4 regions of the Rhodococcus sp. UNC363MFTsu5.1 genome follow, and region 3 is predicted to be linked to each of the others. Evidence: riboswitches for the same ligand, from Rfam matches in the RefSeq annotation. Region 3 holds a riboswitch; each other region holds the start of a gene.
The links. A riboswitch is a leader RNA that binds a small molecule or an ion and turns the genes downstream of it on or off. The one in region 3 is predicted to bind cobalamin.
Positions count from the first base shown of each region.

Region 1: linked by a shared signal. The riboswitch ahead of metE (5-methyltetrahydropteroyltriglutamate--homocysteine S-methyltransferase) and the one ahead of BR31_RS0125625 (ABC transporter substrate-binding protein) in region 3 are both predicted to bind cobalamin.
Region 2: linked by a shared signal. The riboswitch ahead of BR31_RS0101290 (magnesium chelatase subunit D family protein) and the one ahead of BR31_RS0125625 (ABC transporter substrate-binding protein) in region 3 are both predicted to bind cobalamin.
Region 4: linked by a shared signal. The riboswitch ahead of BR31_RS0108100 (CbtB domain-containing protein) and the one ahead of BR31_RS0125625 (ABC transporter substrate-binding protein) in region 3 are both predicted to bind cobalamin.

Region 1 is NZ_JMLO01000001.1:142,362-148,236, forward strand. It holds gene BR31_RS0100710 (short-chain fatty acyl-CoA regulator family protein) at 1-614, shown strand, start outside; gene metE (5-methyltetrahydropteroyltriglutamate--homocysteine S-methyltransferase) at 658-2,925, opposite strand; cobalamin riboswitch at 3,073-3,283, opposite strand; gene BR31_RS0100725 (pyruvate carboxylase) at 3,584-5,875, shown strand, end outside.
Region 2 is NZ_JMLO01000001.1:256,314-262,188, forward strand. It holds gene BR31_RS0101275 (alpha/beta hydrolase) at 1-332, opposite strand, end outside; gene mqo (malate dehydrogenase (quinone)) at 451-1,995, shown strand; gene BR31_RS0101285 (GNAT family N-acetyltransferase) at 2,008-2,478, shown strand; adenosylcobalamin (AdoCbl) riboswitch at 2,480-2,634, shown strand; gene BR31_RS0101290 (magnesium chelatase subunit D family protein) at 2,646-4,583, shown strand; gene cobO (cob(I)yrinic acid a,c-diamide adenosyltransferase) at 4,607-5,227, shown strand; gene BR31_RS0101300 (cobyrinic acid a,c-diamide synthase CobB) at 5,221-5,875, shown strand, end outside.
Region 3 is NZ_KK366015.1:83,509-89,383, forward strand. It holds gene BR31_RS0125615 (S9 family peptidase) at 1-967, opposite strand, end outside; gene BR31_RS0125620 (phosphoribosylaminoimidazolesuccinocarboxamide synthase) at 1,005-1,898, opposite strand; cobalamin riboswitch at 1,966-2,151, shown strand; gene BR31_RS0125625 (ABC transporter substrate-binding protein) at 2,219-3,190, shown strand; gene BR31_RS0125630 (FecCD family ABC transporter permease) at 3,187-4,245, shown strand; gene BR31_RS0125635 (ABC transporter ATP-binding protein) at 4,242-5,054, shown strand; gene BR31_RS0125640 ((2Fe-2S) ferredoxin domain-containing protein) at 5,057-5,788, shown strand; gene BR31_RS0125645 (Rdx family protein) at 5,801-5,875, shown strand, end outside.
Region 4 is NZ_JMLO01000004.1:256,849-262,723, forward strand. It holds gene BR31_RS0108085 (DsbA family oxidoreductase) at 1-369, shown strand, start outside; gene BR31_RS0108090 (hypothetical protein) at 366-818, opposite strand; gene BR31_RS0108095 (CbtA family protein) at 978-1,796, opposite strand; gene BR31_RS0108100 (CbtB domain-containing protein) at 1,787-1,981, opposite strand; cobalamin riboswitch at 2,008-2,144, opposite strand; gene BR31_RS0108105 (glycosyltransferase) at 2,254-3,360, shown strand; gene BR31_RS27905 (alpha/beta hydrolase) at 3,322-4,404, opposite strand; gene mhuD (mycobilin-forming heme oxygenase MhuD) at 4,453-4,770, opposite strand; gene BR31_RS0108120 (MarR family winged helix-turn-helix transcriptional regulator) at 4,796-5,188, opposite strand; gene BR31_RS0108125 (MFS transporter) at 5,290-5,875, shown strand, end outside.

The DNA of each region.
Region 1 (5,875 bases), on a different contig from region 3:
ACTACTTCGCGGGAGCGCTGGTCTTGCCGTACAGCCTGTTCCTGGACGCGGCGGAATCGCTGCGATACGACATCGACCTGCTCGGCATGAAGTTCGAGGTCGGCTTCGAGACGATCTGTCACCGGTTGTCCACGCTGCAGCGGCACCGTCAGCGCGGGGTGCCGTTCTTCCTCGTCCGCACCGATCGCGCAGGGAACATCTCCAAACGGCAGTCCGCCACCGCCTTTCACTTCTCCCGGGTTGGCGGGAGTTGCCCGCTGTGGGTGGTCCACGAGGCCTTCGCCAATCCCGGCCGAATTCACACGCAGGTGGCGAAGATGCCCGACGGGCGGACATATCTGTGGGTGGCCAGGACCACGCACAGCGGCGGCCTGGGATACCTGGCGCCCGAACGCAACTTCGCGATCGGGCTCGGCTGCGACATCGCCTACGCCGATCGGATGGTGTACTCGCGCGGCATCCAGACCGACGATCCGGCGACGATCGTGCCGATCGGCGCCGGGTGCAAGGTGTGCGACCGCCCCGCGTGCGCGCAACGCGCGTTCCCGCAGTTGGGGCGGTCGGTCCTGGTGAACGAGAACAGCAGCGGCCACCTGCCGTACCCGCACACGTAGCCGCACCCGCGCCGCCGTGGCGAGCGCGGGTGCGGCTCGGTGCTTACAACTCGGCCCGGACCAACTCGGTCGCGGCGACCAGGTTGTGCAGGGACGCCTCGACCTCGGCCCGGCCGCGGGTTTTCAGGCCGCAGTCGGGGTTGACCCAGAGGCGTTCCGCAGGAACCGCCTTCAGCGCGGCCCGCAACGAGTCGGCGATCTCGTCGACCGAGGGCACCCTGGGGGAGTGGATGTCGTAGACGCCAGGGCCGACGCCGAGATCGAACCCGACGGCGTTGAGATCGTCGAGGACCTCCATGTGCGAGCGCGCCGCCTCGATGGAGGTGACGTCTGCGTCCAAGCCGGCGATCGCCCCGATCACCTCGCCGAACTCCGAGTAGCACAGGTGGGTGTGGACCGCGGTCGCATCGGCGACCCCGGAGGTGGCCAGCCGGAATGCGCCGACCGACCAGTCCAGGTAGGCGGGTTGATCCGCCGTCCGCAGCGGCAACAGCTCACGCAGTGCGGGTTCGTCCACCTGCACCACCTGCGCTCCCGCCGCCTCCAGGTCGACGGTCTCCTCGCGGATCGCGAGAGCCACCTGGTCGGCCGACTCGGACAGCGGCTGGTCGTCGCGGACGAACGACCACGCCAGGATGGTGACCGGTCCGGTGAGCATGCCCTTGACCGGCTTGGCCGTCAGTGACTGGGCATACGAGGTCCACTCGACCGTCATCGGGCGCGGCCTGCGGACGTCGCCGAACAGGATCGGCGGTCGTACGCAGCGGGTCCCGTAGGACTGCACCCAGCCGTTGGCAGTGGCGAAGAATCCGTCGAGCTGTTCGGCGAAGTACTGCACCATGTCGTTGCGTTCGGGCTCGCCGTGCACCAGCACGTCCAGACCCAGCCGTTCCTGGAGGGCGATGACATCGGCCACCTCGCCGCGCATCCGGCGCAGGTACTCGGCCTCGTCGATCTCGCCCTTCCGCAGCGCGGCCCTGGCCACCCGGATCGCGGTCGTCTGCGGGTAGGAGCCGATCGTGGTGGTGGGCAGCAGCGGCAGCGGCAGGACGGCCGCCTGCACCTCGCGACGCTCCGCGGCGGGACGCCGTCCGCCGTCGGACGCCTTCAGGGCGGCGAGCCGCTCGCGGATCGCCCGGTCGTGCAGCCGTGGATCGGCCGCCCGGGAGGCCAGGGCGGCCGCCGCCCGCGCCAGTTCCGCGGCGACGGCATCGCGACCGGACCGCAGGCCGGTCGCGAGGGTGGTCACCTCGCGCACCTTCTCGAATCCGAAGGCCAGCCAGGATCGCAGCGAGTCGTCGAGTCCGGTCTCGCCCTCGAGCGAGTACGGCACGTGCAGCAGGGAGCAGGAGGTGGAGACCGCGATCGAACGAGCATTCCCGCGCAGGGTTTCGAGGGTCGCCAGCGACTCGGTCAGGTCGTTGCGCCAGACGTTCCTGCCGTCCACGATCCCGGCGACGAGGTGCTTGCCCGCGAGTTCGGGGATCGCGGCCAGTGCCTCCGGATCGCCCGCGACGAGGTCGACCGCAAGTCCCTCGACGCCGGTCCACGCCAGCATGGGTAGCGCGGCGCCGAGGTCGCCGAAGTAGGAGGCGAGCAGTATCGCGGGCCGGTGCTCGATCGCGGACAGCGCCCGGTAGACCTCGCCAGCGGTCGCGATCTCGGACTCCGTGCGATCGGCGACCAGCGCCGGCTCGTCGATCTGGACCCATTCGACGCCTGCGTCCGCCAGCCGCCCGAGCAGCTCGGCGTACAGCGGGAGCAGTTCCCCGACCCGCGAGAGGAGCGACGACTCGGAGTCGATCGCCTTCGACAGGAGCAGGAAGGTGACCGGTCCGATCAGCACCGGTCGCGCCGCGATGCCGAGGGCCTGCGCCTCCTCCACCTCGGCGAGCACCTTCGACGGGTCGAGGGTGAACCGGGTCGAGGGGCTGATCTCCGGGACCAGGTAGTGGTAGTTGGTGTCGAACCACTTCGTCATCTCGAGCGGGGTGACGGTGGCGGTGCCGCGAGCGGCAGCGAAATAGCGATCGAGCGCTGTCGACTCGCCTGCGACCCGATCCGGCAGGGCGCCGAGCATCGCGGCGGTGTCGAGCATCTGGTCGTAGTACGAGAAGACATTGACGGGGACGGAATCGATCCCGGCGTCGCGCAGATCGGTCCAGCTCTGTCTGCGCAGCTCTCGCGCGACGGCGCCGAGCGCGGCAGCGTCGAGTGTGCCGGCCCAGAAGGCTTCGACGGCCTTCTTGAGTTCGCGGCGGGGACCGATGCGCGGGGAGCCCAGCACGGTTGCGGTGAAGATGGATGTCACGGTGTTCTCCAGTTGCTGACAGCGTGGGTGGCCACCACCGGCAGACGAGACCACGGACCGAGCCCTTGTGTCGCCCGCATGTGGGCAGCAGTGAGCACTGATCCGATCTACTCGCCCATTCCACGAGGCGGTGGACCGTCGGGCACGGCGTGCCCGACGCAGTCGGCAGGTCTTCGGACTCGCAGGCGCCCGGTGATCGACACCGGTCCTAGTGGCCGTCGCTTCCCAGACGTGAGTCCAGTGCATGGTGACGGCGGTCGTTCCTGCATACCGCTGCGGGACAGTCCCGGATTCTCACCGGGTTCCCTCTCACACCTCTCTCCTCATAGACAGGGAGACGTGCTTCGACGCCGGGCGGGGACTTCGGGGCTCCTCACGACCACACCGGGCGGACCGATTGCACCACCGAGTATAGGGGCGGACGGGACCGGCCGAGCGGCTCGCTGCGGGGGTATTCGCCCGCCGTTCGGCCCGTCTGCGAACCCTGCGAAAGGGGTCGCGAATCAGACGAATCCGCAGTTCACGGCGGGTACCGTGTCGCTGTGAGGTGGGTGCCGGTAGCGTACTGCATCGTTACAGCGGGTCGAGTATGCGGGAATTTCCCGGATGCTAGGACACCGTCCGGCGAGCGGTACGAGAGCAAGGGTAATTTTCAGCAATGTTCTCTAAAGTTTTGGTTGCCAATCGCGGGGAAATCGCGATCAGGGCGTTCCGTGCCTCCTACGAGCTGGGCGCGGGGACCGTAGCTGTCTTTCCGTACGAGGACCGCAACTCGGTCCACCGTCTGAAGGCCGACGAGAGTTACCAGATCGGGGAGGAGGGGCACCCGGTCCGGGCCTACCTGTCGATCGCGGAGATCGTCGCGGCGGCGAAGAAGGCAGGCGCCGACGCCATCTACCCCGGTTACGGTTTCCTCTCCGAGAACCCGGACCTGGCCGCGGCCTGCGCCGCCGAGGGCATCACCTTCGTCGGACCGTCCGCGGAGGTGCTCGAGCTCACCGGCAACAAGGCCCGCGCGATCGCCGCCGCGAAGGCGGCAGGCCTCCCCGTGCTCGCCTCGTCGGAGCCGTCCGCCGACGTGGACGAGCTGCTCGTGGCCGCCGAGTCCATGCAGTTCCCGCTGTTCGTCAAGGCGGTCGCCGGTGGCGGTGGTCGCGGCATGCGCCGGGTCGCCGAGCCAGCCCAGTTGCGTGAGGCGATCGAGGCCGCGGCCCGCGAGGCGGAGTCCGCGTTCGGTGACGCCACCGTGTTCCTGGAGCAGGCCGTCGTCGACCCGCGGCACATCGAGGTGCAGATCCTGGCCGACGGTCAGGGCAACGTGATCCACCTCTTCGAGCGCGACTGCAGCGTGCAGCGACGGCACCAGAAGGTGATCGAGCTGGCGCCCGCGCCGAACCTGCCGGAGGAGCTGCGCGCGCGGATCTGCGCGGACGCGGTCGCCTTCGCCAAGGAGATCAACTACAGCTGCGCGGGCACGGTGGAGTTCCTCCTCGACACCCGCGGCAACCACGTGTTCATCGAGATGAACCCGCGCATCCAGGTCGAGCACACCGTCACCGAGGAGGTGACGGACGTGGACCTGGTGCAGGCGCAGCTCCGAATCGCCTCCGGCGAGACCCTGGCCGACCTGTGTCTGGCCCAGGAGTCGATCAAGCTCCGCGGCGCGGCGCTGCAGCTCCGCATCACCACGGAGGACCCGGCCAACGGATTCCGTCCCGACACCGGCCGGATCACCGCCTACCGCACGCCCGGCGGTGCCGGGGTGCGCCTCGACGGCGGCGCGAACCTGGGCGCCGAGGTCGGCGCCTACTTCGACTCGATGCTCGTCAAGCTCACCTGTCGCGGCCGGGATCTGCCCGCGGCCGTGGCCAGGGCGCGCAGGGCGGTGACCGAGTTCCGGATCCGCGGCGTTGCCACGAACATCCCGTTCCTGCAGGCCGTCCTCGACGACCCCGACTTCCGCGCGGGCAACGTGACGACCTCGTTCATCGAGGAGCGCCCGGCGCTGCTGACCTCGAGGGCGTCAGCCGACCGCGGCACCAAGATCCTGACCTACCTCGCCGACGTGACCGTGAACAAGCCGCACGGCGAGCGCCCCACCACCGTCTACGCACGCGACAAGCTGCCCAAGATCGATCTGACCACGCCGCCGCCCGCCGGCTCGAAGCAGCGACTGGTCGAGCTCGGACCCGAGGGCTTCGCCGCCGCGCTGCGAGCGCAGGAAGCGCTCGGTGTCACCGACACCACCTTCCGCGACGCGCACCAGTCCCTGCTCGCGACCCGGGTGCGCACCGGCGGCCTGCTCGACGTCGCCGGTCACGTCGCCCGGATGACGCCCGAACTGCTGTCGGTGGAGGCATGGGGCGGCGCGACCTACGACGTCGCGCTCCGCTTCCTGCACGAGGACCCGTGGGAGCGGCTGGCCGCACTGCGCGAGGCGATGCCGAACATCTGCCTGCAGATGCTGCTGCGTGGCCGCAACACCGTCGGCTACACGCCCTACCCCGAGTCGGTCACTCGCGCGTTCGTGCGCGAGGCCACCTCGACGGGCGTCGACATCTTCCGGATCTTCGACGCGCTCAACAACGTCGACCAGATGCGGCCTGCCATCGACGCGGTCCGCGAGACGGGCACCGCGGTCGCCGAGGTCGCGATGAGCTACACCGGTGACCTGTCGAACCCGAACGAGGACCTCTACACCCTCGACTACTACCTGAAGCTGGCCGAGCAGATCGTGGACGCGGGCGCCCACGTGCTGGCCATCAAGGACATGGCCGGGCTGCTGCGCGCCCCGGCGGCCGCCACCCTGGTGTCGGCGCTGCGCAGCAACTTCGACCTGCCCGTGCACGTGCACACCCACGACACCCCTGGCGGCCAGCTGGCCACCTACCTGGCGGCGTGGCAGGCGGGAGCCGACGCCGTCGACGGCGCGAGCGCGGCGCTGGCTGGC
Region 2 (5,875 bases), on a different contig from region 3:
GCGCGGCCCAGTTCCTCGTCGTAGAGCGCGAGGTCGGTGACGAAATGCGGGGTCTGGCCCTTCTTCAGCGAGCGGCCGCATTTGCGCAGGTCGAGGGCGAAGAACGAGTAGCCCTGGTCGTGGAAGTGCTCGGCCATGTGGTGCTGGAAGAAGTAGTCGGTGAAGCCGTGCACATAGAGCACGGCCCGCGCGGGCGTGCGGTCGATCCCGCCCTCGGGCTGATACCGGACAAGTGTGGCGTCGATCTCACCTTCACCGTCGGGATCGATTCCGAGTGGGATGGTCAACTGCTGATATCCGTCGCCGAGGACGTCGGGAGCCCAAGTAGTCACAGATCACAATGTAATGCGCAGGAATGCCCCCCGCAGTGGCGCACAATTGGGTGAGGTGAACGTCGCGTATACGCGCGGGTAACCTATCCGCTGCAGTCGGCGCGACTGCCCACTGCCAATGGACAAGGAAGTCGATTTTCCAGTGTCAGACAACAACGCGGTAGAGACCAAGACCGATGTAGTGCTCGTGGGTGCGGGCATCATGAGTGCGACCCTCGGAGCCATCCTGCGGCAGCTGCAGCCGGACTGGTCGATCAGCGTGTTCGAGCGGCTCGACGCCGCCGCCGCGGAGAGCAGCGACCCGTGGAACAACGCGGGTACCGGACACTCTGCTCTGTGTGAGCTCAACTACACCCCCGAGAACAAGGACGGCTCCGTCGACATCGCCAAGGCGATCACGGTCAACGAGCAGTTCCAGGTCTCCCGGCAGTTCTGGGCGCACGCGCTCGAACAGGGCATCCTCACCGCCCCCAAGGAGTTCATCAACCCCATCCCGCACGTGAGCTTCGTGCACGGGGCGGACAACGTGAAGTACCTGAAGGCGCGCTACGACGCCCTTGCCGGACACACGTTGTTCAACGGCATGGAGTACACCGACAGCGCGGACGAGTTCGCCCGCCGCCTGCCGCTGATGGCCAAGGGTCGCGACTTCTCCGACCCCATCGCCCTCAACTGGACCGAGGGCGGCACCGACGTCGACTTCGGCGCGCTGACCAAGCAGCTGCTCAACCACGTCGCCTCCTCCGGCGGCACCGTGCACTTCGGTCACGAGGTCACGGGCATCAAGAAGCAGTCCGACGGCAGCTGGACGCTCAAGGTGCACAACCGTCGCACCGGCGGCCGCAAGACCGTCAAGGCCAAGTTCGTCTTCGTCGGAGCCGGTGGCGGTGCCCTGCACCTGCTGCAGCAGTCCGGCATCAAGGAGGCCAAGGGCTTCGGAGGCTTTCCCGTCAGCGGCGCCTTCCTGCGCTGCACCAACCCGGAGCTGATCGATCAGCACCGCGCGAAGGTGTACGGCAAGGCCGCCGTCGGTGCCCCGCCGATGTCGGTGCCGCACCTCGACACCCGCGTCATCGGCGGCAAGCCGGGCCTGCTGTTCGGCCCGTACGCCGGTTGGTCGCCGAAGTTCCTCAAGGAGGGTCGGGTCACCGACCTGCCCGGGTCGGTCAAGCCGAACAACCTGCTGTCGATGCTCGGGGTCGGCGTTTCCGAGCTCGGCCTGGTCAAGTACCTGGTCAGCGAGCTCGCGAAGAACGCGGAGGGTCGCATCGAGACCATGCGCGAGTTCGTCCCCGAGGCGCTCGGCGCCGACTGGGAGCTGATCACGGCGGGCCAGCGCGTTCAGGTGATCCGCCGCGACAAGCGCAAGGGCGGCGTGCTCGAGTTCGGCACCGCGGTCATCAGCGCCGCGGACGGCTCGATCGCCGGTCTGCTCGGCGCCTCGCCCGGCGCCTCGACCGCGGTCCCGGCGATGCTCGACGTGCTCAAGCGTTGCTTCGCGGACCGGTTCGCCTCGTGGGAGCCGCAGCTCAAGCAGATGGTGCCCTCGCTCGGCGTGAAGCTCTCCGACGACAAGTCGCTGTTCACCGAGGTCTGGGACTGGTCCAGCCGCGTGCTCGAGCTCGACACCGAGGTTCAGGAGACCGCCTCCGCCGCGGTGTGATAGTCACACCGTATGACGGCAACAGCGGCTCTGCACCGCGCCTGGGCGCTCGATCTGGACCTCCGCACGCTCTATGACCTGCTGAGACTGCGGGTCGACGTGTTCGTCGTGGAGCAGGCCTGCCCGTACCCGGAACTCGACGGGCGGGACCTGCTCCCCGGCACCAGGCACCTGTGGATCGAGCAGGACGGTCAGGTCGTGTGCACGCTCCGCCTGATGGAGGAGCACGACGGCAGCACCTCGTACCGCATCGGACGGCTCTGCACCCGTGCGGACGCGCGGGGGCACGGACACACCACCAGGCTGCTGCGCACGGCGCTCGCGGAGGTCGGGTCGGCGCCGTGCAGGCTCAGCGCACAGAGCCACCTGGTGGACATGTACGCCAAGCACGGGTTCACGCCCGACGGCGAAGAGTTCATCGAGGACGGGATCCCGCACGTGCCGATGCGGCGCGGTGGCGGCGAGCCATGGCGCGAGGTCTAGAGTCAGCATCCGTAGTTCCCTGCCGCGGGGAAGTCCTGTGTGAACCAGGCACGGTCCCGCCACTGTGATGGATCCGGCCACGACCGGATCCGGAGTCAGATCGCCGCGGCAGCGGGTCAAGGTCCGAACCCTCGGCGTGGACACCGGGGAGTGAAGGGAAATTCGCTGTGGCACAAGCTGGTACCGGGTCCGAACCGGGCTTTCCGTTCAGTGCGATCGTCGGTCAGGACACGCTCCGGCTCGCCCTGACCCTCTGCGCCGTTCACCCCGGCATCGGGGGCGTGCTGGTGCGCGGCGAGAAAGGTACCGCGAAGTCGACGGTGGTGCGCGCCCTCGCCGCGCTGCTGCCACCCGTCGACGACGGCAACGGCGGCAGGCCCGCCCGGCTGGTGGAGCTGCCGGTCGGCGCCACCGAGGACCGGGTGGTCGGCTCGCTGGACCTGGAGAAGGTGCTGCGGGACGGGGAGCGGGCCTTCCAGCCCGGACTGCTGGCCGCGGCCCACGACGGCGTGCTCTACGTCGACGAGGTCAACCTGCTGCACGATCACCTCGTGGACGTGCTGCTGGACGCCGCCGCGATGGGGCGCGTGCACATCGAGCGCGATGGGGTCTCCCACTCCCATCCCGCGCGGTTCGTCCTGGTGGGGACCATGAACCCGGAAGAGGGCGAACTCCGCCCGCAGCTGCTCGACCGCTTCGGCCTCGCCGTCGACGTGGCGGCCTCGCGCGAGGTGGACGTCCGCATGCAGGTGGTGCGCAGGCGCCTCGACTTCGAGGCCGACCCCGCCGGATTCGCGGCCAGGTACGCCGACGAGGACTCGGCGCTGGCCCGCCGCATCGCCGCGGCGAGGGCCGCCTTGCCCGCCATCGAGCTCAGCGACACCGAACTGCGCCGCATCGCCGCGTTGTGCGCGTCGTTCGATGTCGACGGCATGCGCGCGGACCTGGTGCTGGCCCGCACCGCCACCGCGCACGCCGCCTGGCGCGGCGCGGACGCCGTCGCCGAGGAGGACGTGCGGGTCGCCGCGGAGCTGACGCTGCCGCATCGCCGCCGCCGCGACCCGTTCGACGAGCCGGGCCTCGACCCGCAGCAGCTCGAGGACGCGATGCGGGACGCCGCCGAGCAGGCGAACCAGCCGGAGCCCGAACCCGAGCCCGATCCCGACGGACCCGGCGGCGGCGCGCCCGAGCCCGAGTCCGACGGGGCGTCCCCCGACGGTGCCCAGCAATCCGCGGAGCCGAGCGAGAGTGAACAGCCCGGCCCTGTCCGTGCCCCCGAACGCGCGGCCGCGGCGCCCTCGGCGCAGTTCAAGACCCGGCTGCTGACGATCCCCGGTGTCGGCGAGGGCGCGCCGGGCAGGCGTTCGCGTTCGCGCTCCGCGCAGGGCCGGACCGTGCGGCCGACCACCGAAGCGGGCCGGGGGCTGCACCTGGTCGGCACCCTGTTCGCGGCCGCCGAGCACCAGGTCGCCCGTGGACGGCGGGACGGCCGGATGGTGTTGGCGCCCAGCGACATCCGAGGGGCGCACCGCGAGGGTCGCGAGGGCAACCTGGTGGTCTTCGTGGTCGACGCGTCCGGTTCGATGGCCGCGAGGGACCGGCTCTCCGCGGTCACCGGCGCCGTCGTCTCGCTGCTGCGCGATGCCTACCAGCGCCGCGACAAGGTCGCGGTGATCACCGTGCGGGGCGCCGCCGCCGAGCTGGTGCTGCCGCCCACCTCGTCCGTCGACGTCGCGGTCCGGCGACTGCGCTCATTGCGCACCGGCGGCAAAACCCCACTGGCGCAAGGATTCCTGAAGGCCCGCGAGGTGGTGCTGCGGGAGAAGGTGCGCGACCCCCAGCGTCGGGCGATGGTGGTCGCGTTGACCGACGGCCGCGCGACCGGCGGAGCCGACCCGGTCCATCGCGCCCGGGTGGCCGCGACCCTGCTCGCGGGCGAGTCGGTGGCCTCGGTTGTGGTGGATTGCGAGTCCGGCATGGTGCGCCTCGGCCTGGCCCGTGACCTGGCGACCGCGCTGCGGGGTGCCTACATCCGGCTCGGCGAGCTCTCGGCGGAGCAGGTGGCCGGCGTCGTCCGCGCCGGCACCGCGAAGCTCGCGGCCTAGAACGGAAAGAGGAGTATCAGACGATGCCCAAGGGTGTACCGCTTCCCGAGAACGTCCCCGACGACGGCCTGACCACCCGGCAGCGCCGCAACGCGCCCGTGCTGGCCGTGCACACGGGCCCGGGCAAGGGGAAGTCGACCGCCGCGTTCGGGATGGCGTTGCGAGCCTGGAACCAGGGCTTCGACATCGGGGTGTTCCAGTTCGTCAAGAGCGCGAAGTGGAAGGTCGGCGAGGAGTCGGCGTTCCGGGCGCTCGGCGAGCTGCACGAGTCCACCGGCGTCGGCGGACCGGTGCAGTGGCACAAGATGGGCGAGGGCTGGTCCTGGACCCGCAAGAAGGGCGAGGACGAGGACCACGCCCGCGTCGCGCTGGACGGCTGGCGTGAGGTGGCCCGCCGGATCGCGAACGAGGAGCACAAGTTCTACGTCCTGGACGAGTTCACCTACCCGCTCAAATGGGGCTGGGTTGACGTCGACGAGGTGGTCGAGGTGCTGAGTTCGCGGCCCGGGAACCAGCACGTGGTGATCACCGGCAGGGATGCGCCGCAGGCCCTGATCGACGCGGCCGACCTCGTCACCGAGATGACCAAGATCAAGCACCCGATGGACGCCGGACGCAAGGGCCAGCGGGGCATCGAGTGGTGAACGCCGTTCCGGCGGTGGTCATCGCCGCACCCGCCTCAGGCAGCGGAAAGACCACCGTCGCAACGGGTCTGATCGGTGCCCTGCGCGCGGCGGGAGATCGGGTGGCGCCGTTCAAGGTGGGGCCCGACTACATCGACCCGGGCTATCACGGCCTCGCCGCCGGGCGGGTCGGACGCAACCTGGACCCGGTGCTGGTTGGTGCCGACCGGATCGGCCCGCTGTACCGGCACGGCAGCGCGGGCTGCGACATCGCCGTCGTCGAGGGCGTGATGGGCCTGTTCGACGGCAAGATCGCGGACCCGGCGCCCGAGGGCGCCGCGGAGGGTTCGACCGCTCAGGTCGCCGGGTTGCTCGGCGCCCCGGTGGTTCTCGTCGTCGACGCCCGCGGCCACAGCCAGTCGCTGGCCGCGGTGCTGCACGGGTTCGCGACCTTCGACAGCGGCGTCCGGATCGGCGGGGTGATCCTCAACCGGGTCGGCAGCGAGCGGCACGAGCAGGTGTTGCGCCAGGCCTGTGACCGGGTTGGGGTGCCGGTGCTCGGGGTGGTGCCCCGGCTCGCGGAGCTGGCGGTGCCCTCGCGGCACCTCGGCCTGATCACCGCGGTCGAGCACGGCCGCGCCGCCACCGACGCGGTCGACGCGATGACCG
Region 3 (5,875 bases):
AGTTCTCCGCCTTCACCCCGTCGACGTCGCCGTTGTGCAGGATCAGGAACCGGTCCTCGCCCGCGACGACCGCGTGCTCGACGCTGTACTCGACGCCGTCGACGCGGGGCAGCACCACCCGGAACTCGCCCTCGGGGTCGTCCGACTCGAGGCAGCGGATCTCCGAGGTGATCTTGGAGCCGATCCAGATCATCAGGTACTTCTCGCTGCGGGTGGACCCGAAGCCGACCCAGAATCGCTCGTCGGGCTCGTGGAAGACCTTGACGTCCTCGGACTGCGCGGTGCCCAGCTTGTGCCGCCAGACGGTGTCGGGCCGCCAGGCCTCGTCCACCGTCATGTAGAAGACGTGCACGTTGTCCACGGACCAGGTGGCGCCTGGCGCGGTGCCGGGGATCTCGTCGGCGAGCAACTCTCCGGTGCGCAGGTCCTTGAACCGCAGGGTGTACCGCTCGTCGCCCGCGGTGTCCACGGAGTACGCCAGCAGATCGCCGTCGAGGGTGATCGAGAACGCACCGAGCGAGAAGAAGTCATGCCCCTCGGCGAGCAGGTTGCTGTCGAGCAGCACCTGCTCGCCCTCGATCTCGGTGTCGGTGGAGAGCACCGGCGGGGTCCAGTCGTCCGGGCCCGAGATCGGGCACCGGCACTGCACGCCGTACTGCTTGCCCTCGAAGCTGCGCGAGTAGTACCACCACTGGCCCATCCGGGACGGCACCGACAGATCGGTCTCCTGGGTGCGGGACTTGATCTCCTGGAAGATCTTTTCCCGCAACGGCGCGAGGTGCTCGGTCTGCTGCTCCGTGTAGGCGTTCTCCGCCTCGAGGTACGCGCGCACCTCGGGGTCGTCCTTCTCGCGCAGCCACTCGTAGTTGTCGACGAAGGTGTCGCCGTGGTGGGTGCGCTCGAGGGGGACCTTCTTGGCGACCGGGGCTGCGATGGGGCTGCTGACCGGGGTGACGGACGAAGTCATGCCGCCAGCCTAGGCGGTGCGTGCCGCGCCGTGACGGCTACACCGGGGTCTGGACCCAGTCGTCGAAGGACAGCCCGGAGATGCGCTCGTAGGCCTCGATGTACCGGGCCCGGGTCGCGTCGACGATCTCCTGGGGCAGCGGCGGCGGGGGCGTGTCGCTCGCCCGGTCCCAGCCGGACTCGGGGCCGGTGAGCCAATTGCGGACGAACTGCTTGTCGAAGCTCGGCTGCACCCGGCCCGGCTCGTAGCCGTCGGCGGGCCAGTACCGGGAGGAGTCGGGGGTGAGCACCTCGTCGGCGAGGACGAGGTTGCCGTCGGCGTCGAGGCCGAACTCGAACTTGGTGTCGGCCAGGATGATGCCCCGGTCCGCGGCGAAGCTGGCCGCCCGGAAGTAGATGTCGAGGGTGTCCTCGCGAAGCTTGACCGCCAGCTCCTGACCGATCTGGTCGACCACGGTCGCGAAGTCGACGTTCTCGTCGTGCTCGCCGAGCACCGCCTTGGTGGCCGGGGTGAAGATCGGCTCGGGCAGCTTGCTGGCCTCGACGAGACCCTCGGGCAGCTCGACGCCGCAGACGGCGCCGGTGCGCTGGTAGTCGGCGAGCCCGGACCCGGTGAGGTAGCCACGGGCCACACACTCGACCGGCACCATGTTCAGCTTGCGCACCACGAGGGCGCGACCGAGCACCTCGGCCGGGATCCGCTCGTCGTCGGGCGCACCGGCCAGGTGGTTGCTGCCGCCGAGTTCCTCGAAGAAGAACACGCTCATCGCGGTGAGCACGCGACCCTTGTCGGGGATCGGGGTGCTCAGCACGTGGTCGTAGGCGGAGATCCGGTCGCTCGCGACCAGCAGCAGGTGCTCGTCGTCGATCGTGTAGAGGTCGCGGACCTTGCCGCCGGCCAGGTGGGCGTAGTCGGAGAGTGAGGGGCGCACACGGGCACCCTATCGGGTCACCCCCCGGCCGATTCGGGGGCGACCGCCGACCACGGGCATTGGTCTATCCTTCAACCGTTGTCGCGGTGTTCGGGAAGTCCGGTGCAAAGCCGGCGCGGTACTCGCCACTGTGAGCAGGTACGTCGACTGCCAGGGGTTCGACCCCAGCCACTGGATGCGCATGCGTCCGGGAAGGCGTAGCCGGCGGCCATCCCTGCCGAGCCAGGAGACCGGCCGTGACACATACCTGCACGTTTTCCACGAGTCATGGAAGGCGGGTCGCTTTGCGCACCCCTGTTGATCTTCGAGTTCACGCGCGGGTGTCACCGCGCGTTCTCTCCACTGCCGCGGCCTCCGTCGCCGCCGCCATCGCCCTTACCGCCTGCACCACCGGTTCCGCGGAGTCGGGAACCGCGACCATCTCCCTCGAGAACTGCGGCCGCACCGTGACCCTCGACGGGCCTGCCGAACGCGGTGTCACCCTCAACCAGGGCGCCACCGAGACCGCGCTGTCGATCGGCGCGCAGGATCGGATGGTGGGAACGGCCTATCTCGACGACGCCATCGCACCGCAGTGGGCCTCCGCCTACGCGCAGGTCCCTGCTCTCGACGAGAAGGACTACCCCAGCCGCGAGGCCCTCCTCGAGGCCAAGCCCGACCTGGTGACGGCGGCGTACTCGAGCACGTTCGACGACAAGGGCGTCGGTTCGCACGAGTCGTTCGACGAGCTCGGTGTCGCCACCTACGTCTCCCCCTTCGGCTGCAAGGACAAGTCGACGCGACCCGCGGTCGCCTGGGATTCGATCGGCGCCGAGATCACCGACTACGGGATCATGTTCGGTCGCGAGGACGAGGCCGCGGCTGTGGTCGCGCAGATGCGCGAGACGCTGGCGGGCATCGAGTCCGCCGCGCCTGCGAAGGGCAAGAGCATCTTCTGGTACGACAGCAAGACCACGACGCCGTACGTCGGGGCCAACGCGGGCGGGCCGCAGCTGATCATCGACGCGGTCGGCGGCACCAACATCTTCGCCGGCACGGACGGGTCATGGGCGGACGGCAGCTGGGAGACGGTGCTGGCAGCGAACCCGGACGTCATCGTCCTCGCCGACGCCTCGTGGGACACGGCCGAGGAGAAGAAGGCCTACCTGCGCGGCGACCCGGCGCTCAAGGACCTGAAGGCGGTGCGCGAGGACGCGTTCGTCGTGGTCCCGTTCTCGACGACCACGCCGGGTCCGCGCACGATCGAGGGCGCGAGCCTTGTCGCCGGGCAGCTGGGCGGCGACGGGGCGTGACCGCGTCCACCCGGGCACCGATCCGGGCAGCCGCGACGGCAGGCCCCGCCTGGTCGGCGATCCTGATCGCGCTGCTCGCGGTGAGCTGCGCGGCCGGGGTCGCGATCGGCGCGGCCGACCTGTCGATCGGCACGGTCGTCGAGTCGATCGCCGGACGGCTCGGTATCGGACCCGGCACCGACCTGCTCACCACGCACATCGTCGTCGACCTGCGGATGCCGCGGGTGCTGGCGGCCGCCGCGATCGGCGCCGGTCTCGCCCTGTGCGGCGCCGTGCTGCAGTCGCTGACCGGTAACCCGCTGGCCGACCCCTACCTGCTCGGCATGTCGGGGGGCGCGTCGTTGGGCGCGGTCCTGGTGCTCACCACCGGTGCGAGTGCGGTGGGCGCCCTCGGGTTCGGTGCCGTCTCGTCGGCGGCGTTCCTCGGCGCGCTCGGGAGCCTGCTGCTGGTGTTCGTCATCGCGACGTCCCGGTCCGGGGCGCTGATGCCCGGCCGGCTCGTCCTCGCCGGGATAGCGGTTGGGCAGCTGGCCGCGGCGCTCACGTCGGCGCTGGTGCTGTTCGGCGACCGCGACGCCGCCCACCGGGTGCTGAGCTGGACCCTCGGCTCGGTGGCCGGGGTGCGCTGGTCGGGTCTGGTCGGCATCCTGATCGTCGTCGCGGTGACGATGACGATCGTGCTGGCCTACAGCCGGGTGCTGGACTCGTTCGCGTTCGGTGAGCGCGCCGCCGCGAGCCTCGGCACCAACGTCGAGCGCACCCGCTGGGTGCTGTACGCGGTGGCGTCGCTGTGCACGGCGGCATTGGTCGCGCAGGCGGGCATCATCGGGTTCGTCGGGCTCGTGGTGCCGCACGCGGCCCGCATGCTCGTCGGGCCGCTGCACGCGCGACTGCTCCCGGTGGTCGCCCTGATGGGTGCGCTGCTGCTGGTGTGGGCCGACATCGCCGCCCGCACCGTCATGCCGGGGCGCGAACTGCCGATCAGCATCGTCACCGCCATCGTCGGGGTCCCGGTGTTCGTGTGGCTGCTCCGACGACGGGGAGTTCGCGCATGACCCACCACTCTCCCGACATCCGGGTCGAGGACGTCTCCTGGTCGGCGGGGGGCAGACGGATCCTCGACCGGGTGTCGTGCACGGCCCCGGCCGGGCGGGTCACCGGGTTGATCGGACCCAACGGGTCGGGCAAGACCTCGCTGCTGTCGACCATCGCCCGGCTCGAGCGTCCCGACAGCGGACGGGTGCTGCTCGGCGACGGCGCGACGACCACGATGCAACGCCGCGAGTTCGCGCGCACCGTCGCACTGGTGGAACAGCATTCGGCCACCGAACTGGACCTGACGGTGGAACAGATCGTCGAACTCGGGGCCATCCCGCACCGCGGCGGCTGGGCCCGCCCCGCCGCGCTCGGCACGGGCGAGCTCGTCACCGACTGCCTCGCGACGGCGGGGATCACCCATCTGCGACACCGGTTGTGGCAGAGCCTGTCCGGCGGTGAGAAGCAGAAGACCCAGCTGGCCCGGGCATTCGCGCAGCGGCCCTGCGTGCTGCTGCTGGACGAGCCGACCAACCACCTCGACGTCTCGGCCTCGCTCGAGCTCCTGGAACTGATCCGGGCGAGGGGCCTGACCACGGTGGCCGCGATGCACGACCTGAACCTGGCCGCGATGTACTGCGATCACCTGGTGGTGCTGTGCGACGGCCGGGTGACCGCCGAGGGCCCGACGGAGTCGGTGCTGACCGCCGATCTGCTCGCGGAGGTGTACGGGCTCGACGCCCTGGTGCAGCCTCATCCACGGACGGGACGACCGCTGGTGGTGCTGTGCGGCACCGCCACCGAGACCATCGAAAGAGCCACGCCGTGACCATGATTCAGCAGTGCAGGTGGGTGATCGTCACCGCACCAACCGACCGTGGCGACGATCCCCGCGATCAGGTGCTCGGGGCGCTGCGGGTGCTGCGGGACCAGCACCCGGACACCGTCTTCGTGACGGCGGTGCTCGGCGGCACCGGGACATCCGTCACGGGCGCGCTCGACGAGGCGGCCGCGGCAGGCGCGACCGAGGTCGTGGTCGTGAGCGCCCAGACGGTGCTCGACCGCAAGATCGACGCGTGGTTCCGCCGGGTCGTCGGACACTGGTTGCGCGAGCGCGGATCGGATGGGCCCGACGTCCGCCTCGCCGGTCCGCTGAGCGACACCGACACGTACGCCGATCTGCTCGACGCCGCGATCTCCCGCCCCACCGCGGCGGCCCGCAGCACCACCGCTCCCCTGACCTCCCCCGCGTGGGACGAGGTCCCCGGCTTCGCCCGGCACGTCCTGGTGTGCCGGGGTCCGCGGTGTTCGGCCCGCGGCGGTCCGGAGACCGCGCAGGCACTGGACAACGCGCTCGAGGCCCGCGGTCTGGGCGACGACGACGTCCTCGTCACCCAGACCGGCTGCCTGTTCCCGTGCTCGCAGGCCCCGGTCGTGGCGGTGTATCCCGACAACTCGTGGTACGCCGAACTGCGCGCCGACCGGGTCCAACGGTTCGTCGACGAACACCTCGTCGAGGGCAGGCCCGTCACCGAGTGGAGCGGGGCGCGGCGGTCACTCTGACACCCTGGGGGCATGACCCCAGCCGCGCCCCGCGTCACCGTCACCTACTGCACGCAGTGCAACTGGCTGCTCCGGGCCGGCTGGATG
Region 4 (5,875 bases), on a different contig from region 3:
GCGGGGGACCGGGGCCAGGACGTGATGGAGGCGCTGTTCCGCGCCCACTTCACCGACGGCCGGGTGGTGGACGACCGCGACGAACTGGTCGCGATCGCCGCCGAGACCGGGCTCGATGCGACCGCTATCCGCGCCGCGCTCGAGACCGACGCCGCGGCCGATCAGGTGCGCGAGGACCTCGAGGAGGCACGCCTGCTCGGAGTCACCGGCGTGCCGTTCTTCGCGGCCAACCGGGCGATCGGCGTCTCGGGTGCGCAGCCCGTCGAGGTGTTCACCCAGCTGCTCGAGCAGGCCTACGCGCAGTCAGGGGCGATCGTCACGCTCGGCGACGATGCAGGCAGCTGCGCCGACGACTCCTGCGCGGTCTAGCCGCGCGCGAAGTACCGCCGGGCGTCCGCGCCCAGCAGCAGGCCCAGCCCGGCGACCACCGCGATCACGTGGACTGTCCGCGCCAGGGCGATGAGGGTCGACGCGACCGTGAGGTCCGCGAGGTCGAATCCGTTCGCCGACAACAGCCAGGCCGCCGGTTCGACGACCAGCGACCCGATCCCCACCGTCCCGAGGCCGATCAGCAGGGTCAGCCGGGCGGGGTTCGAGCCGCGCTGCATCGCAATGGCGAGCGCGTACACGGCGCCGTAGATCGCCAGCCGGACCGCGCCCTGGGCCGCTACCGCGGACGGACTTGCGGCGCCCTCTTCCAGTGCGCGAGCGGCCTGGAGGATCGCCTCGACGATGCCGGCGAGCAGTGCGACGCAGAGCAGGGTGAAGGAGAGCTCCACCTGACGTGGCGGGCGGGTGCGGATCTCGGTGGTGGTCATGGTTTCCGAGCGTGCCGCCCTGGTGCGGCGCAGGGCATCACCCTGTGGCGTGAATCCTCGCTCACCCCACGGTATCGGTCGGCGCTGCGGCACAACGAGAGAAGCGGTGGATTCCGATGCAATGCACCGGGCTCCACCGCTTCGCTCGAGTGGTGACCGTCAGCGGGTGGTCAGCGCCTCCGACCGGGAGCTCGCCTTCGCGGCGCGCTCGGTGAGGAACGCGAACCCGAGGCCGAGCGCCAGCCACAGCGTCGCCTGGATCGCCAGCGACGAGATGCGGAACTCCCACAGCAGCGTCGCGGGGAAATCATCGCCGACCTCGTTGATACCGGGCAGCACGACGTAGCCGATCGCGACGATCGCCAGGAATGCCAGCAGCGGCGCCGCGACCTGCACCGACAGGTACCCGGTCGAGGCGACGAGGCGCGCGACGTATGCGGCGACCGCCACCGCGAACAGGCCGAGCACCACCGACGCCAGCCACAGCCAGGTGCGCTGGTTGATGGTGTCCGGGTCGCCGACCGCGGGCGGGTTCGCCGGGTACTTGAAGAACGGCACCGCCTCGATCGCCAGCCAACCCAGACCGGCCAGCGCAAGGGCCAGCACCGGACCCGACAGTGCCGTCACCCGGCGTGCGTAGTGGGCGACAGCTGCGAAGATCGCGCCGAGGGCCAGACCCGCGAGGCTGGTCGCGAGGAACAGTCCGGCCCGCTGCCCGTCGCGGCTGACGAGGGCATCGTCGCCGTGCGAGTGGCCTTCCTCTGCCGCGCCGCCAGAGTCGTGCGGGTGCTCGTCCGTCGTGGCGGCGTCGTGGGTGTGCTCCTCCGCCGGGGCGGAGGCCGCCTCCTCGATCGCGATGGCCGCGTTGATGTGCGGCTCGCCGATCACGAATGCGACGGCACCGGCGAGCAGTCCGGCGACGAGGCCGGCCAGCAGGCCGCGGATGAGGAGGTTCGTGAAGGTTCCTGTCAGTGGCACGGCAGGCCCAGCAGGTGCCGACCGTCATGCATCAGTTCGTGCATGTACATACCGGTACGCGAGACCGCACCCTGGTCGAAGCCGACCAGGTAGAGGGTCAGCATCGCGAGCAGGACAACGCCCGCGATGATCATCGCGATGCCGACAGAATCGGTCGCCGTGCTGGGATTGTGTACGAGTGCCATGGTTCCTCCTGGGATTCCGCGTCCCTTAAAAAGCCCATGCGATGGCCCCGGTATCTGGCTGTCGAGGGTGTGCCTCGATCACAGTGGCGCGACCGCTCCGGACTCTCACCGGATTCCCGTCAACCATCGCTATTACCAGCGCACTCTCGCATTGACCCGACTGTGGTGTCAATCGCAGCCGTCCGGCCGGCCGGCCAGACGTTCGCGCGTACTTCACCGGGCGGTCGGTGACAGTTGGCGGGTTCGCCATGCCGACCGGGATCGATGGGTCGGTGCGAATTGTGCAGCTGGCCAACTTCTACGGTCCCCGATCGGGCGGGCTGCGCACCGCGCTGCACAACTGGGGCGCCGGCTACAGCGGACGCGGTCACGAGGTGATCCTGGTCGTTCCCGGCCGGCGCGACGCCGAGGAGGTGATGGTGAGCGGGGTCCTGCGGATCACCCTGGCCGCGGTGCCGATCCCTGGCACCGGCGGCTACCGCGCCGTCAACCCGCGCCGGGTGGCCGACGTCGTGCGGGGGCTGCGCCCGGCCGCGCTCGAGGTGTCGGACCGGCTGACGCTGCGCGGCTTCGGGCAGTGGGCGCGTCGGCGGGACGTGCGGAGCGTGGTGGTGTCCCATGAGCGACTCGACCGACTGCTCGGGCAGGTGCTGCCGCCGCGCGCGGCGCGTTCGTGGGCGGATGTCGCCAACGCCAGGATGGCGCGCAACTTCGATGCGGTGGTCTGCACGACCGCGTTCGCATCCGAGGAGTTCACCCGGATCGGCGCGGGAAACCTGTTCCGCGTTCCACTGGGCGTCGACCTGGCGCTGTTCCATCCGGATCGACGGGACGAGGGCGTGCGCGAACGCTACGCCCTGCCCTCGCAACGGCTGTTGCTGCACTGCGGTCGGCTGTCGGTGGAGAAGCAGGTCGATCGCAGCATCGAGGCGGTCCGGTCCCTCGTCGGGCAGGGCCAGGACATCCGGCTGGTGATCGCCGGTGATGGGCCGAAGCGAGAAGCCTTGCGGCACAGGGCGCGAAAGCTGCCGGTGCACTTCGCGGGCTTCATCGGCGACTCCGGACGGCTGGCGACGCTGTTCGCCTCCGCCGACGTCACCCTTGCGCCCGGCCCGCACGAGACGTTCTGCCTGTCGGCCCTGGAGTCGCTGGCCGCGGGGACACCGGTGGTCGCGGCGCGATCGTCCGCCCTCGCGGAGATCATCACCCCGGCCTGCGGGGCGCTGGCGCACGGACGGGGCGTCGCGCTGGCGGACGCCGTCACCGGGGTCTTGGCCCTCCCCGCGGGCGCGCGCCGGGAATCGGCCCGGCTGCGGGCCGAACAGTTCAGCTGGTCGGCCTCAGTCGACGGGATGCTGTCGGTCCTGGCGGGGCACTGACGGCGGGGCGGACAGCGCAAGGCCCAACGCGGCCGCGGCCCGTCCCATCGCCTCGGGACCCGAGCGGCCGACCCCGACCATGTTCGCGAAGGAGTGGATCAGCCCGGGCTCGCGCACGTGCTGTACCTCGACCCCCGCCTCGCGCAACTTCTCGGCGTAGGCATCGCCCTCGTCGCGCAGCGGATCGAACCCCGCCGTGACGACGTAGGCGGGAGGAAGGCCGGTGAGGTCGCCGTAGATCGGGGACAGCAGCGGATCGGTCCGGTCCGCGCCGGCGGGGACGTAGCTGGCCTCGCAGAGGTCCATGAACCGTTCGGTCAGGAAGAATCCGGTTGCGAAGGTCCGCCGGCTGGGCCGCTTCACCGCGACATCCGTCGCGGGATAGATCAGCAACTGGAACACGGGCGGCGCCCCGAGTTCCCCGTGCGTGGCCCGCTGGGCGAGGACGGCGGCGAGGTTTCCGCCCGCGCTGTCGCCGCCGACGGCGATCCGGTCCTGGTCGATGCCAAGGCCGGTCGCGTTGGCGGTCACGAACGAGTACGCCGCCTCGACGTCGCGCACGGCGGCGGGGAAGGGCGCCTCGGGGGCCAGCCGGTAGTCGACGGCGACGACCCGGATCCCGGCGCGCTCGGCGAGGAAGCGGCACACCGCGTCGTGGCTGTCGAGGTCGCCGTAGACCCAGCCCCCACCGTGCAGGTAGACCAGCGCGGGCGACGTGATGGTCAGGCCGCGCGGGGTGTAGAACCGCAGCCGGAGCGGGCCCGCCGGGCCGTCGATGTCGCGGTCGGTGACCGCACCGATCGGCAGATTGCCGCCGACGGCCCTGGAACTCGACAGCAGCGCGCGCCTGCCGCCGGGTATCGGACGCTCCTCGGCGGCCGCGCCCTCGAGCCGCCCCAACGCGAGCATGAGCTGCATCTCGGCGTCGAGGACGTTGCCGTCGATCGCCACCGGCTTCCCGGCCAGCCGGTGGAGGAGGCCCGCCGGCATCGACAGCAGGGTCTGCAACGCGTGCCGCTTCGCGGCGTCGATCGCCAGGGCCATACGTGCGAACCTATCCGCTCGACCCTGGACGCATGCGCGGTCCGGGGCTCAGGCGTCCTTCGCCGCGGCGGCCACGTCGAGCACGACCTCGAACTCGAGCAGCGAGGCACCGGTCGCCACCGGCTTGGCGCGCTCACCCGAGTGGGCGGCCCTGGCCGGGCCGTCGGACCAGGCCTTGAAGGCCTCCTCGGATTCCCACTGCGTCACGACGAAGTAGCGCTCGTCGCCCTTGACGGGGCGCAGCAACTGGAAGCCGAGGAAGCCGGGGGAGTTCTCGACCGCGTGCGCGCGGTTCGCGAAGCGCTTCTCCAGCTCGGGGCCCGCGCCCTCGGGAACCTCGATTGCATTGATCTTGACGACTGCCATGCGGGCGAGCGTACTCCGCTCGGGATCAGGTGCCGGTGGTGTCGGGCTCGGCGAGATGCTCGGTCAGGACGGCCAATTGGATCTTGCCGGCGTCGGCGTGGACCGCACGGCCCGCGTCGGTGACGTCGACGAACACGCCGCGACGATCCGACTCGCACAGCGACCGCGCGACGAGCCCCGCCTTCTCCAGCCGCGCGACGCTCCTGGAGAGAGCGCTCGGGCTCAGGTACATGTCCGCGGCGAGCTCCTGCATCCGCGGGTGCTTGCAGGTGACGCTCATCAGGCGGTCGAGGGTCTCGAAGTCGCTCATGCTCAGGCCGTGCGCGCTCTGCATCTGTCGATCGAGGTCGCACGCGATCCCGTTGTACCGGTCGAGCAGCGCTCGCCAGGTGTCGCGGAGCTCCGCTTCTGACGTCATGGCCGCATCCTAGTTCCAGTCCACCGATTGATGCAAGCGAATTAAATGTTAAGGAAATTAGTGCTTGCGCATTGATTGCACGTGCACATACAGTCCTCGACGTGACTATCACCGAAACCACTCCGAACCTCACCGCCTCGCCGGGTTCGACCACTCCTGCCGCAGGGCAGGCATGGACGGCCCGCCTCTGGGGGATCCTCGCGGTGCTGTGCGTCGTGATGTTCCTCGATGGGCTCGACGTCTCGATGGTGGGCGTCGCGCTGCCCTCGATCGGCACCGAACTCGGCCTCGACACCACCTCGCTGCAGTGGATCATCAACGGCTACGTGCTCGGCTTCGGCGGCCTGCTGTTGCTCGGTGGGCGCACCGCCGACCTGCTCGGCAGGCGCAACGTCTTCCTGGTGGCGCTGGCCGTCTTCGCCGTCGCCTCGCTGGTCGGCGGGCTCGTCGACAACGGCACCCTGCTCATCGTGACCCGCTTCGTGAAGGGCCTCGCCGCCGCCTTCACTGCGCCGACCGCGATGTCGATCCTGACCACCACCTTCAAGGAGGGGCCCGCCCGCAACCGGGCGCTGTCGATCTTCTCCGTGTTCGGTGCCAGCGGCTACTCGTCGGGGCTGATCCTCGGCGGGCTGCTCACCAGCGCCGGATGGCGGTGGACGTTCCTGATGCCGGTGCCGTTCGCGG